3 regions of the Streptomyces europaeiscabiei genome follow, and region 3 is predicted to be linked to each of the others. Evidence: riboswitches for the same ligand, from Rfam matches in the RefSeq annotation. Region 3 holds a riboswitch; each other region holds the start of a gene.
The links. A riboswitch is a leader RNA that binds a small molecule or an ion and turns the genes downstream of it on or off. The one in region 3 is predicted to bind cyclic di-AMP.

Region 1 (4,457 bases), 7.3 Mb from region 3:
GAACAACCACGTCCAGATCGGATGTGCTCGGAAATGAGAAAATTACGAAAGGTCCGGTGACGCCGATGTGCGCCCCGGCAGTGAACGGGAGTACCTGCAGTCGCACCTGAGGCAGCCGCGCCGCCTCGACCAGACGGACCAGCTGCCGGGCCATGATCTCGGGACCGCCCACCTCACGTCGGAGAACGCTCTCGTCGAGCACGGCGCTCAGCTCCATCGGCGGCTTCCCGCGCAGAACTTCCTGCCGTGCGAGCCGCACCTCCACGAGCGCGTCCAGTTTGTCGTCTTCCAGCCCCTCCACCGCGGCCCGTGTCACCGCCCGCGCGTACTCGGGGATCTGCAGCAGACCCGGCACCACCGAGGTCTCCAGCGTCCGCATCCCCCCGGCCTGCGACTCCAGGCTGATGAAGTCCCGGTACGTCGGCGGCAGTACGCCCCGGTACGCGTGCCACCAGTTGTGCCGCCCGCCGCCGTCCTCGGAGCCCGCCAACGCCAGGAGCAGCTCCCGTAACTCGGTGTCGTCCACCCCGTACGCGTCGAGCAGCTTGCGTACGTCCGCGGGCTTCACCCCGCTGGCGCCCGTCTCGATCCGGCTCACCTTGGACTGGTGCCAGCCCACGCGAAGGGCCGCCTCGATACTGGTGAGCGCGGAACGGGTGCGCAGGACGCGCAACTCCGCACCGAGCTTGCGGCGGCGCACCGCCGGACCGTACTGCATGGGTTTCTCCTTCCGCCCGGCGCGCGAAGTCGGGGTGACGACAGAGGATGGACGAAAACCCCACCCAAATACGGTCGGCCGTCGGATGGTTCACCGCTTCGAGCGACAGATATATGCACATCTTGGTGGATCGCCCCTCGACACGGCCCAGGTAGTGGCAGTCTGGCGCGAAGCACCAGTCCGGGACCGTAGTCGAACCATCCGCTCCCTGTCGGACACCGGTCCCGTGGGAAAGGGACGCCTCGCCATGGCAGATCACCTGGAAGCATCCGTCACTCTGCCGAGCGATCCCGCCTCGGTGTCCGCAGCCCGGAACTACGTCGCCAGTGTGCTCGCCGAATGGGGCCTGCCGGGCGACACGGACATCGCGGACACCGTGCGCCTGATCGTGTCCGAACTCGCCACCAACGCCGTCCAGCACACGCTGGGGCAGTCGCCCACCTTCACCGTGGACCTCGCGCTCGACCGGGACGAGCACCTGCGCATCGGTGTCACCGACAGCCATCCACGCTTTCCGAAACGTCTGCCGGCCGCCGTCCAGCAGGACAACGGCCGGGGCATGGTCATCATTCGCTGGCTGACGGCCGAGTTCGGCGGCAGACTGAGCGTCAGACCCACCCGGGAGGGCGGCAAGACGGTGGCGATCGAACTTCCGTGGACGGCCCCCGTACAGCCGGTCACCGCAGGCGGTCCACAGGAGACCTGACGGCGCGTTCCTCCGGGGCGGGTGCCGACGTCGGTGTGGTGTCGCGGTCGGCGTGGTGTCGAGGTCGGAGGGGCGTCGCACCGGCTTCGGGAGCACGGCCCACAGGATCAGGCGCGCGAGGAGCCTGCCGGCCCCGGCGGTGATCCCGGCCTTCCGGCCGAGGGTCACGTCCACGACGAGCAGGACGGATCCGGTGACGGCAGGCATCAGTACGATCAGGCCGACGGTGGTCGGCCGGCAGGAGGCCTGCGCGATGACGGGGCTCGGCGTTCTGCCGGAAGAGCGAGCGGCGCAGGGGCGGCCGGGGCGGTGAAGGGCGTCGCCGTGAAGACCGTCGGCGGCAGGGTCACCACGTAGGTGGCGCAAGGTACGGAGTCCGGAGCCGGGAAGCGCGGTGTGAAGGCCGGCGTGAGCAGGAACGCGAAGAGGATCTGCACCCCGCTCCGGGTGACCGCAACTCCTGGAGCGGCTCGGAGAAACTGCGGCCGGCGCGTTCGACGGGGGGCTCGTCATGTGCGTCGCGGGGGGTGTCTCGTTATGTGCGGGGTGGGAGCGTTCTTCGGCCACAGGCGAACGTAGCCACCTCCGGCCGTGACACGCCCGTCGGGGGCGGCGGAGAGCCCCGCCGCCCCCGACGGTGAGTCAGCGGACCCGGCCGTACCAGACGCTCTTCGTCCAGAGCTTCTGCAGCCGGACGACGTCACCCGTCTTAGGCGAGTGCCAGATCTTTCCCTTCCCTGCGTAGATCCCGACGTGGTACACGCTCGATCCCGAGTGGAAGAAGACGAGGTCTCCGAGTTTGCGGTTGCCCGCGGAGATGTGCTTCGTCTTGTTGTACTGCTGCTGAGCAGTACGGGGCAGCTTCTTGCCCGCCTTCTTGAACGAGTAGAGCGTCAGCCCTGAGCAGTCGAACCTGCCCGGGCCCGTGGCGCCGTACTTGTAAGGGGAGCCCTTCTTGGAAGCCGCGACCTTGAGTGCCTTCGACGCCACGGTGGCGGCCTCGGCGTCGGATGCGACGCCCGGTACCACGATGCTGCCGCTCACTGCGGCGATGGTGAGAGCCGAGGCCGTACCGGCCCGGGTCAACAGCGACGGGACACGATTCAGCGCAGACATGCGCAACCCTTCGTCAGCCGCCTGTGAAGGATGACCTGTCGGATTCGGGCTGGCGAAGTTGCCCGGCCGCTGACGCGGCTTCACCCCAAGGGCTGCTCGGCGCGGTCATGGCTTGACCGTTCCGGCGACCCGTCGTGCTTGGGTCCTCCACTCCTGCCGATGCACTTCTGTCGACCGGTCATCCGGGCGGCGGCAGGACTCGGCGTCCACCCGGATCGCCCCGCCGCTGCGGCGGGGGCTTGTCGTCAGGAAGGGATCTTGGCGCACTGAAGTCCGAAAATCCCAACGGAACCGGGGATTTGTGGTCTTACTCACCACTCACCCGTTCGGGTGGACAGGGTGTTTTCGGTAAGTGTGTCCCAGTGGTCGAGGAGGTCCGCACCAGCAAGGGAATGTGACGTTCCGGCCATGTACCAGGCGTGTTGCGCAACTTCACAGGTCCTCACGACGTATGGGCCGATGGGTCGATCGCGGTAGCCCGTCCGGAGGGCTCGAAGGCCGGACCGGACACTCCGTCAGTAGTACGGCGAGCGACCCGGGATCGGTTCAGGCGGGCGAGTCCTCCGGTTCCGGCGGCAGTGCCACGCGGCCGGCCCGGCGCTCGCCGTCGAGGACCCGCAGGGCACGCGCGAGTGTCGGGGCGTGCACCTCACTCTCCCCGCGCCTGTGCATCAGTTCGAGCGCCTCGCGCAGAGCGGTCGCCTTGGCGACGAGCGCCTGCGCCGCCCGCAGTCCGCGGTATGTGTCGCCCGGCCGAGCCGGATTGATCCGCCCGAGCAGATCGACCACGTCCAGATAACAGTCGACCAGCTCCGCCTCGGCGCGTGTGAGCGCGGGCAGCGGCGGCAGTTCGGGTGGGAGCATCCGCGCCTCACCTCGCGCCGGGGAGCGTGCGCGAGGTCTTGCGGCTCTGGATCACCCGGTCGGCCAGGCCGTACTCCACCGCCGCCCAGGCGTCGAGGAACTTGTCCCGCCCGATGTCGGCGCCGACCCGCTCCGGGCTCTGCCCCGTGTGCCGGACCAGCATCTCTTCCACCTTCCGGCGGTTGCGCGTCAACTCCTCGGCGTGGATCACCAGATCGCTCGCCTGCCCCTCGATCCGGTCGGCCACCGTCGGCTGGTGGATCAGCACGCGTGCCCCCGGCAGCATGAACCGCTTGCCCGGTGTGCCCGCCGCCAGCAGCACCGCGGCGGCCGACCCCGCCTGCCCCAGGCAGATGGTCTCCACGTCACAGGTGACGTACCGGATGGTGTCGTAGAGCGCCGTCATCGCGCTGAACGAGCCGCCGGGCGAGTTGATGTACAGCGCGATGTCGCGGTCCGGCGACTGGTACTCGAGGTACATGAACTGCGCCATCACATCGTTCGCCGACGTGTCGTCGATCTGCGTCCCGAGGAACACGATCCGTTCCTCCAGCAGCTTCGAGTACGGATCCATCGTTCGGTGACCCGCGCTGGTGCGCTCGGTGAACTCGGGCAGCACATGACGGGCCGACGGTTGAAGGGCTGATGGTTGAAGGGTCGACGGTTGACGGGCCGACGGTCGGTTCGCGGGCACGGGCGCGCCTCCTCTGAGTGACTTCTGTACAGAATGTACAGGGCGTACGAGGCGATGGGGAGGGGAGGGGAGGGATGACGGCACCCCGGACCGGGGTGGTCCGGGGTGCCGTGGAGTGCGGGTGGGGCGAGTTCAGCATGATCTAGCGCGGAACCCCGGGCGTTCACGCCCGGGAGGAAGCGCTTCTTAACACTGCTCTGACGTGCACGGGTGCAGGGTCTGCACTGTTGGCCTCAGTCGGGACGTTTCTGGTTCTCGATGTACTCCTTGATGACGGCGAGCGGGGCGCCCCCGCATGAGGCGGCGAAGTAGGACGGCGACCAGAAGTGCTCACCCCACAGGTACTTGCGGATGTGGCC
Region 2 (4,457 bases), 2.6 Mb from region 3:
GATCCGGGAAGACGGCAGTGGCTAACCGGCACGGTGCCGGACGGATCCGGGAAGACGGCAGTGGCTAACCGGCACGGTGCCGGACGGATCCGGGAAGGCGGGCGGGGCTAACCGGCGCGGTGCACCACCGCGTCGCACAGCTCCACCAGCGCCGCCTTCGCGTCGCACTCCGGCAGCGGCGCCAGGGCGGCCCGCGCCTCCTCGGCGTAGCGGACCGTGTCGCGACGGGCCTGCTCCAGCGCGGGGTGGACGCGCAGCCGGGCCAGTGCCTCGGCGTGGCGGGCGTCGTCGGTGAGGTCGGAGTCGAGCAGCTCGCACAGGGCGATGTCGTCCGGCAGCCCCAGCCGCCCCGCCCGCTCACGCAGTCGCAGCACCGGCATGGTCGGCACACCCTCACGGAGATCCGTGCCGGGCGTCTTGCCGGACTCGTGCGAGTCGGAGGCGATGTCGAGGACGTCGTCGGCGAGCTGGAAGGCGACGCCGAGGCGCTCCCCGTACTGGGTCAGCACGTCGACCACGGTCTCGTCGGCGCCCGCCATCAGCGCGCCGAGCCGCCCGGCGACCGCGACCAGCGACCCGGTCTTGCCGCCCAGCACGTCGAGGTAGTGGTCGATCGGGTCGCGTCCGTCGCGCGGCCCGGCGGTCTCCAGGATCTGCCCGGTGACCAGCCTTTCGAACGCCTCGGCCTGGATGCGGACGGCGTCGGGGCCGAGGTCGGCGAGGACGTGCGAGGCGCGGGCGAAGAGGAAGTCACCGGTCAGCACGGCCAGGGAGTTGTCCCAGCGGGCGTTGGCGCTCGGCACGCCGCGGCGCACCTCGGCCTCGTCCATCACGTCGTCGTGGTACAGCGTGGCGAGATGCGTCAGCTCGACCACCACCGCCGAGGGCACGACACCCGGCGCGTACGGGTCGCCGAACTGCGCCGCGAGCATCACCAGCAGCGGCCGGAACCGCTTGCCGCCCGCGCGCAGCAGATGCTGGGCGGCCTCCTGGATGAACGGGACCGCACTCTTGGTCGCCTCCAGCAGACCCTCCTCGACGGCCGCCATTCCGGCCTGGACATCGGCTTCGAGAGCCTGGTCCCGCGCGCTCAGCCCAAACGGCTCGACGACGGTCACGAGGGTTCTCCTGTCTGCTGACGTCTAATGACGGTCACACGGTCGGTCTAGGTCGCTCTCACAGTCGATGACAAAGTTTGTCGATCTGTCGCTGTCATCACCCGAGTCAGCGTATCCGGTCACCTTTCGATCACCACGAGCGCCCACGGGTTCGCCCCGGGTGGTAAGGGACCGCACTCCCCATATTCTTGATCAACTGATACGCGCCGATATCCACCGACGCGCATGCCGGACCCGCCCGCCACGGCCAGCGACGGGTACCCGCCCCTCCCCCGGAGACGCCCACACACCCCCGGCCGGCCGTATCCGCGCCCGCAGACCAGCCGTTTTCCACCCATATGCGCCCCACCAGCCCGGCCCGAGTTGACCGATTTGCCGCTTACCCGGCACTTCTCCGGACTTCTCCCGTGAGTTGGGTCACGGGCACCCCGCGCGGGACCCTCGCCCCACGTCGGCGACTTTCCCTTTGCGGTAGGCAAGTTGAGTCGCGAACGACACCCGAAGCCGGGGGCCGAATCGCATCAAACTCAAGGTCAACTGGATCAAAGCGCCAAATCAGGACTTGTTCCGGTCGTGTGCTCTCGCATACGTTCACACCTCGTCCGGACGGACCGCCGAATCCTGCCGCCGCCCCGGACTCCCCACCCATCACCACTCATCCACGCACGGCAGGAGCGGGGGACCCAGGTAAGCCGTCGGTCCGATTTTCCCCATTCGGACCGGCTTGGGGTGAAGCCACGCGCAGTCCCAGCGGACGCCGCACGCACAGCGACCGCCGGGACGACACGCACGGCCGGGCATCTCCAGTCCGAACCCGACAGCTCACCCCGTAGGCGACGGAGAGGAATTCGCCATGCCCGCACAAGGCAAACACCGCCGCCCCAGAAGCAACGCGCTGACCCGTGGCATCGTCGCCGCCGGAGCGGGCGGGGCCGCACTGGCCCTCCCGCTCACGGTCGCCACGACCGCGAACGCCGCCACCCCGGCCCAGGCCGTCACCTCCGTACAGTCGGCCCCGCAGTCCGCGCCCGCCGCGGCGCAGCCCGCCTCCCGGACGTACACCGTGGTCTCCGGTGACACGCTCTCCTCCATCGCACGGAAGCACCACACCAAGGGCGGCTGGCAGCGGCTCTACAAGGACAACCGCACGACCATCGGCGACAACCCCGCGCTGATCCGGCCGGGCCTGAAGCTGAAGCTGAACGCGACGAAGTCGTCCACGGCGCAGAAGTCCTCGACGGCCTCCACCGCCACGCAGGCGTCGGTCAAGACCTACGCGAACAACCTCGACGGCTGGATCCGCGAGTCGCTGGACATCATGGCGCAAAAGGGAATTCCCGGGACGTACAACGGGATCTACCGCAACATCATCCGCGAGTCGTCGGGCAACCCGCAGGCCATCAACAACTGGGACTCCAACGCCGCCGCGGGCACCCCGTCGAAGGGCCTCCTCCAGGTCATCGACCCGACGTTCGCCGCGTACCACGTGTCCGGCACCCCGTACGACCCCTACGACCCGGTCGCGAACATCACGGCGGCGTGCAACTACGCCGCCGACCGGTACGGCTCGATCGACAACGTCTTCGGCGCGTACTGAGCCTCCGGCTCCCCCTTCTCCACGCTGTTCTGTTCCCCTGGGCCGGCGGGCCCAGGGGAACAGTCATGCGTGGGAGGAACCGTTCACCGAAGGACGGTTCGCGCCGGAGCCGTTACAGGAGGAGCAGTCATAGGGGGGTCGTCACGGGAAGAGCCGTCACGGCAAGAGCCGTCACGGGAAGAGCTTCTCCAGCACCACCGCGATGCCGTCGTCCTCGTTGGAGAGGGTCACCTCGTCGGCGACGGCCTTGAGTTCGGGGTGGGCGTTGGCCATGGCGACCCCGTGCGCGGCCCAGTCGAACATCGGGATGTCGTTGGGCATGTCACCGAAGGCGATGGTCCGGTCCGGGGTCAGTCCGAGATGCTCGGCGGCCAGGGCGAGGCCCGTCGCCTTGGTGATGCCGCATGGCTGGAGTTCGACGGTGCCGGGCCCCGACATGGTGACCGTCGCCAGCGAACCGACCGCCATGCGCGCCGCCGAGGCCAACTCGTCGTCGGACAGGTAGGGATGGCGCAACAGCACCTTGCTGATCGGCTCGCACCACAGGTCGTCCCGGCGCGGCACCCGCACGGCGGGCAGCGTGGGGTGCGGCATGAGGTAGCCGGGCTCGATCAGGGTGAGGCCGTCGACGCCGTCCTGGTCGACGGCGGCGTACACCTGTCCGACCTCCGCCTCGATCTTGCCGAGCGCGGTCTCGGCGAGTTCACGGTCCAGGGTGACGGACCAGAGCAGCCGGTCCGCGCCGTGGTCGTACAACTGCGCGCCCTGCCCGCACACCGCGAGCCCCCTGCTGCCGAGGTCCTCCAGCAGTGGTCGCACTCTCGGTGCCGGCCGTCCCGTCACCACGAGGTGCTGAGCACCGGCCTCCGTGGCCCGCGCCAGCGCGGCGAGGGACCGGTCGGAGAGCGTGTCGTCACTGCGCAGGAGCGTTCCGTCCAGGTCAGTGGCGATGAGTGAATATGCGGTGGGTGCGGCCATGATCAGAGAATACGGATGCGGCGCCCCATCGGTTCGACGCGAACCGGACGACGTCCGGCATCCCGACCGCCACAGGGTGCCGCCATGTCAACGCCCGTTGCCCGAACGCGAGTTCACGGAGCCGGGCGGAGGTCGCGCCGCTCGAAACGGCCGCAGGCCCTGAAAGGGGCGCGGGACGGTATCGACATGCTGCTCCGCCGCGGGGGTGCGAACAACCCCCCGCACCCCCGCCCCCCGAGACGCACCAACCCACCCGGGGCGTCCGGGATTCAGCTCACCCGTGCGCCGCCGCTAGATGCCGGGCCAACCGGGGCGAGGCGAACTCGGTCCCGCACACGAACCGCATCACCGGCCCGTACGACGCCGCCGCCGGCAACCCCGTGAAGTACAGCCCCCGTATCGACGACCGGAAGCCGGCCCCGAGCACCGGTGTCCCCCGGCTCACCTCCAGCTCCGTACGGATATCGTGCCCGAGGAAGCCCATCGCGCCGAGGTCGACGCGGTACCCGGTCGCCGCGATGACATGGTCCGCGGCCACCTCCTCGATACGGCCCTCGTGTCCCCGCAGGGCCAGCAGCGGGCGCCCGTCGACGACACCGGCCCGCACGATCCGGTCCACCTCCCGCACCTCGACCCGCCCCTCGAAGCGCTCCCGCAGCCACCACGCGCCCAGCGGCCCGAGCACCCGGCGGACCAGGAAGTGCCGGGTGGTGGCGGGCAGGTACCGGTACGGGTGGGGGTAATAGGAGAGCGCGTACAGCGAC
Region 3 (4,457 bases):
GGCCCGGCCCTTGCGCGAGTCGGGTCCGCTCCGGCCGACGGCGTACAACCGTTTCGGGCCGCCGTCCGCCGACACGTGGATCTGCGCGGGCAAGGTGACCGACGCGACGCCGAACAGGGCGCGGACGCCGCCACCGGTGAACCGGAAGGGCGGCCGGGAGCCGGAGTCGACGGTGGCGGCCTCGGCGGTGCGGCTCCAGTGGCCGTCGGAGACGAGCCGCCGGTCATCGGGACGCACCACGCCCGGCTCACCGGAGGCGAGAGCGGGCGCAGCGGCCCGGGCCGGAAGCCGCACGGCCACCGCAGCGCTCACGAGGACGCGGCTCTTGACGGCAGTGCGTCGGTCGACGCCGGACACGAAGACCCCCAAGGCGTAGAAAGCGCTTACGGAGACCACTGTGTCCGCTCATTCACATACCTGTCGAGACTTTGATCAGCCATGCCACGAGATCGCAATACGGTGATCACGCCTCGCCAGGGGCCGTGGCGGGGGCAGCCGACACGGAAGAAGGCCGACTCTCCGGGAACGCCGAAGGCCGGCCCCGCGGATCACGGGGGCCGGCCTTCGGTGCGGTCGTGCGGCTGCGCCTCAGACGCTGACGCCCTTCGAGCGAAGGTAGGCCAGCGGGTCGATGTCCGCGCCGTAGTTGGGGGTGGTGCGGATCTCGAAGTGCAGGTGCGGCCCGGTGACGTTGCCGGTCGCGCCGGAGAGACCGATCTGCTGGCCGCCGCTCACGGACTGCCCCGCGGAGACGGAGATCGAGGACAGGTGGGCGTACTGGGCGTAGTAGCCGTCGGCGAGCTTGATGACGACCTGGTTGCCGTACGCGCCGCCCCAGCCGGCGGAGACGACGGTGCCCGCACCCACGGACTTGAGGGTGGTCCCGGTGGGGGCCACGAAGTCGACGCCCGTGTGGTACCCGCTGGACCACATGCTGCCGGCGGTCTTGTACGCGGTGCCGACGGTGGCGCCCTGGATGGGCAGACTGAAGCCGGAGCTGTTGGACGACGAGGACTGGCCGCTCGACGTGGAGGTCGACGCCTGGGTGTCCTTCGACTCCTGCTTCGCGGAGTCTGCGGACTTCGACGACTGGGAGGACCCGGCGGCCGTCGAGGACTGCGACAGCTGCGGCTTCGACGACTGCGACGTACCGCCCGACGCGGCCTGCCCGCCGATCGACAGCTTCAGCCCCGGGTGGATGAGCGACGGGTCGGAGCCGATCTTCTCGCGGTTGTCCGAGTAGAGCTGCTTCCAGCCCCCCTCGACGTCCTGCTCGTCCGCGATCTTCGAGAGGTAGTCGCCGACCTTCACCGAGTAGGTCTTGGTCGCCGCCTTCTTGGTGGCGGTCTTCTCCGCCTGCGCGGCCTTCTCGGCCTGCTCGATCCGTGCGCCCGCCTCGGCCGCGGCCTTCTCGGTGGCGATCGTGGCGGCCTTCTCGGACACACCGGAAACGGCGGCCGTCGGGGTCGCGGCGTGGGCGCCGGCGGCTCCGATCAGCGGCAGCGCGAGCGCCGCGCCACCGGTCCCGGCGGCGGCGATCGAGCGGGTGAAACGCTGGGACTTCGGACGGCGGTGCTTACCCTTCGCGGGCATGGCGAATTCCTCTCCGGCGCCTGCGAGGTGAGCTGTCGGGTGCGGACTGGAGATGTCCGGCCGTGCTTGCGCACGGCTTTACCCCTAGCCGTTCCGGAGACCGGAACAGGCGGTACTACCTGTGGGTCCCCCGCTCCTGCCGTGGATCGGGTCGGTACGCGGCTCCGGTCGGCGGCAGGATTGGGCGTCCGTCCGGATTGACGCCGAACGTAAGCGACTTGTGCCCACAGAGACAACCATTGGGACTTCCTGTGCGTCTTCCCCCCTGATCCTTACATCAATTCACGATTACACTCCGTAAAGGACCGGTCTTGAATGTTGCCCAACGCCCTGTAAGCACATACGAATTACGTGAACATGGCGACAGCGGAACGTCACGAATATGACGCTGCTCACGCACCTACGTGCCAGTAGGCTTTATTACAGGGCTTGTTGGAATTACGGCTGCATTTCGGACAGATCACTCAAGTACGACGTAGGCGGATAACCGTCGCATCGAGGTCACCGCGCAGTCCTGTCCGCAGCCCGTGGTGCAACAGCACCGCACCTCGATGCATTTCACCCGTTTCACGGCACTCGTACGTTTCCGTCGGGTCGAGTCCGCGCAGCCGGAGCGGGGCCGACGGCTCGCCGTAGTGCTGGGCCTGGAGCCAGGCGAGGACGACGACCTCGTCGCCGTGGACGTACTGCACGGCACTCAGTCCGCCCGTCGGCGGCCGCAGCCGGTAGAGGTCGCCGCGCTGCACAACCGGCCGGATCTCCTTGTACAGCCCGACCCAGCTCCCCGCCTCGGCCAGTTCCTCCTCCGTCCACTCGGTGAGGTCGCCGCCGACGCCGAGCACACCCGCCATGGCACTGACGAAGCGGAACCGCAGCGAGCTGACCCGGCCGTTGAGCTGGTTGTTCGGGCTGTCGGTGACCCACGCGGCCATGGTCCGGGCCGGGTGGATCTGGCTGAAGCCGTGCTGGATGGCGAGCCGGTCGAGCGGATCGGTGTTGTCGGACGTCCACACCTGGTCCGTCCGGGCCATCACCCCGAGGTCGATCCGGCCGCCGCCGCCCGAGCACGACTCGAACGCCACTCCCGGGTGCGCGGCCCGCAGCCGGTCCAGCAGCGCGTAGAAGGCGCGCACGTGCTCGACCCACAGCTTCTGCGGGTACGGCTCTCCGGGCCAGCCGGCATCCGTGAAGCAGCGGTTGAAGTCCCACTTCACATAGTCGATCGGCGCGCTGGACAACAGCGCGTCCAGCCGTTCCCAGAGGTATTCCTGGACGTCCTCGCGCGCGAGGTTGAGTACGAGCTGATTGCGCAGCTCCGTCCTCTTTCGTCCCGGTTGGAACTGTGCCCATTCGGGGTGCGCCCGGTACAGCTCGCTGTCCGGGTTGACCATCTCGGGCTCGACCCAGATGCCGAACTGCATCCCCAGGGCGTGCACATAGTCGGCGAGCGGCTTCAGCCCCTTCGGGAAGCGGTCCGGATTGGGTGTCCAGTCGCCGAGGCCGGCGCGGTCGCTCGTACGCGCCCCGAACCAGCCGTCGTCCACGACGAACAGCTCGACCCCGATGGCCGCCGCCCGCCGCGCGAGCGTCCCCTGCTGTTCCTCGGAGATGTCGAACTCGGTGGCCTCCCAGGAGTTGAAGAGCACCGGCCGGTCCTGGTCCGCGTCCGGGATGATGTACGTCCGCTGGTACGCGTGCCAGGCGCGGCTCGCCCCGCCGAAGCCTGCGTCGCTCCACAGGCCGGCGAAGACGGGCGTGGTGAACGTCTCCCCCGTGTCCAGCCGCAGCAGTCCGGACTCGTCGTATCCGGCGCCGCCGGTGATCTGCACGCGCGCGTCCGCGAGTTGAGCCACCGCGATCCGCCAGGACCCCGACCAGCCGAGGGCGCAGCCGTAGACCTCGCCGCGCTCCTCGGTGGCGTCGGTGTCGAGCGCGACCCAGGGCAGGTGCTGGTGCCCGGTGTGCCCGCGCCGACTGCCGATGACCTTCTCGCCGTAGGCGAGGTCCCCGCGCAGGAGCCGGGACTCGGCCGCCCATCGCCCGTGCAGCTGGGACAGCCGCCAGGTCTCCTCGACGCGCGACGGCAGCGTCCAGGTCGCCGAGTCGGCCCTCAGCAGCTCCACCGCCGGCCCGTCGTTGACGAGGGTCACCCAGCGCTCGATCACGTCGTCGCGCAGCCGGTAGTGCAGCGTGATCCCGAGTCCGTCGTCGGTGAACCGCAGCCGCAGCTCGTCGCCGTCGGCCTCGTACTCCCGGAAGGTCCACTCGGTGCCGCGCCGCTCGTCCGTGCGCACGGAGAGGGCGGGACGGGTGAAACGGGGACCGCCCTCGACGGGGTACTCCTCGTGTCCGTCGACCGGGGCCTCGAACGGCCAGTACGGCAGCTGCTGCCGGGCGGCCAGTTCCTCGACGTCAGCGAGCGCGATCCGGGGACCCCAGTGCAGGTGCAGCAGTTCGTCGTTCTCCGTGAGCCGCAGGGCATAGCTGCTTCTGGGCCCGGTGAGAAGCCAGGTCCGGCCGTCTGCGCCGATTTCCAACATCAAGACCCCACAGATTCGAACAGGCGTAATCGGGCTTCAACATCATCGCAGGTCGCTCCGGGCGCTCGACGGCACCTGTGGACAACGTCCACCGCGCCTTCCTCAGCGCCTGTGGACAAGTACGGGCGAGCCCCCGCCACGGCCCCTGTGGACAACTCATTGGCGTACGCACCCATGTCGTATGGTCGAGTGCGCGCCTCGGTGTCGAGTGCGCGCCCGTCGACGATCGCGCCGACGGCCGGATGGGAGGAGCCCCAGTGACGCAGCAGATCCCGTCGACCGAGCCCGAGCTGACCGGAGTGCGTAACTTCCGCGATGTGGGCG

Region 1: another riboswitch for cyclic di-AMP. It lies ahead of OG858_RS06760 (C40 family peptidase); the one in region 3 lies ahead of OG858_RS38575 (LysM peptidoglycan-binding domain-containing M23 family metallopeptidase).
Region 2: another riboswitch for cyclic di-AMP. It lies ahead of OG858_RS27565 (LysM peptidoglycan-binding domain-containing protein); the one in region 3 lies ahead of OG858_RS38575 (LysM peptidoglycan-binding domain-containing M23 family metallopeptidase).

The regions. Positions count from the first base shown of each region.
Region 1 covers NZ_CP107841.1:1,616,522-1,620,978, reverse strand. The annotation lists gene OG858_RS06780 (helix-turn-helix domain-containing protein) at 1-718, opposite strand, end outside; gene OG858_RS06775 (ATP-binding protein) at 966-1,424, shown strand; partial or broken gene OG858_RS06770 (DUF6328 family protein) at 1,572-1,631, opposite strand; gene OG858_RS06765 (DUF6328 family protein) at 1,640-1,861, opposite strand; gene OG858_RS06760 (C40 family peptidase) at 2,067-2,540, opposite strand; cyclic di-AMP (ydaO/yuaA leader) riboswitch at 2,544-2,714, opposite strand; gene OG858_RS06755 (hypothetical protein) at 3,087-3,404, opposite strand; gene OG858_RS06750 (ATP-dependent Clp protease proteolytic subunit) at 3,412-4,098, opposite strand; gene tnpA (IS200/IS605 family transposase) at 4,332-4,457, opposite strand, start outside.
Region 2 covers NZ_CP107841.1:6,297,453-6,301,909, reverse strand. The annotation lists gene OG858_RS27570 (polyprenyl synthetase family protein) at 108-1,118, opposite strand; cyclic di-AMP (ydaO/yuaA leader) riboswitch at 1,761-1,967, shown strand; gene OG858_RS27565 (LysM peptidoglycan-binding domain-containing protein) at 1,972-2,715, shown strand; gene OG858_RS27560 (Cof-type HAD-IIB family hydrolase) at 2,887-3,693, opposite strand; gene OG858_RS27555 (NAD(P)-binding domain-containing protein) at 3,968-4,457, opposite strand, start outside.
Region 3 covers NZ_CP107841.1:8,877,851-8,882,307, reverse strand. The annotation lists gene OG858_RS38580 (hypothetical protein) at 1-396, opposite strand, end outside; gene OG858_RS38575 (LysM peptidoglycan-binding domain-containing M23 family metallopeptidase) at 589-1,593, opposite strand; cyclic di-AMP (ydaO/yuaA leader) riboswitch at 1,598-1,756, opposite strand; gene OG858_RS38570 (alpha-galactosidase) at 2,058-4,133, opposite strand; gene OG858_RS38565 (tyrosine-protein phosphatase) at 4,391-4,457, shown strand, end outside.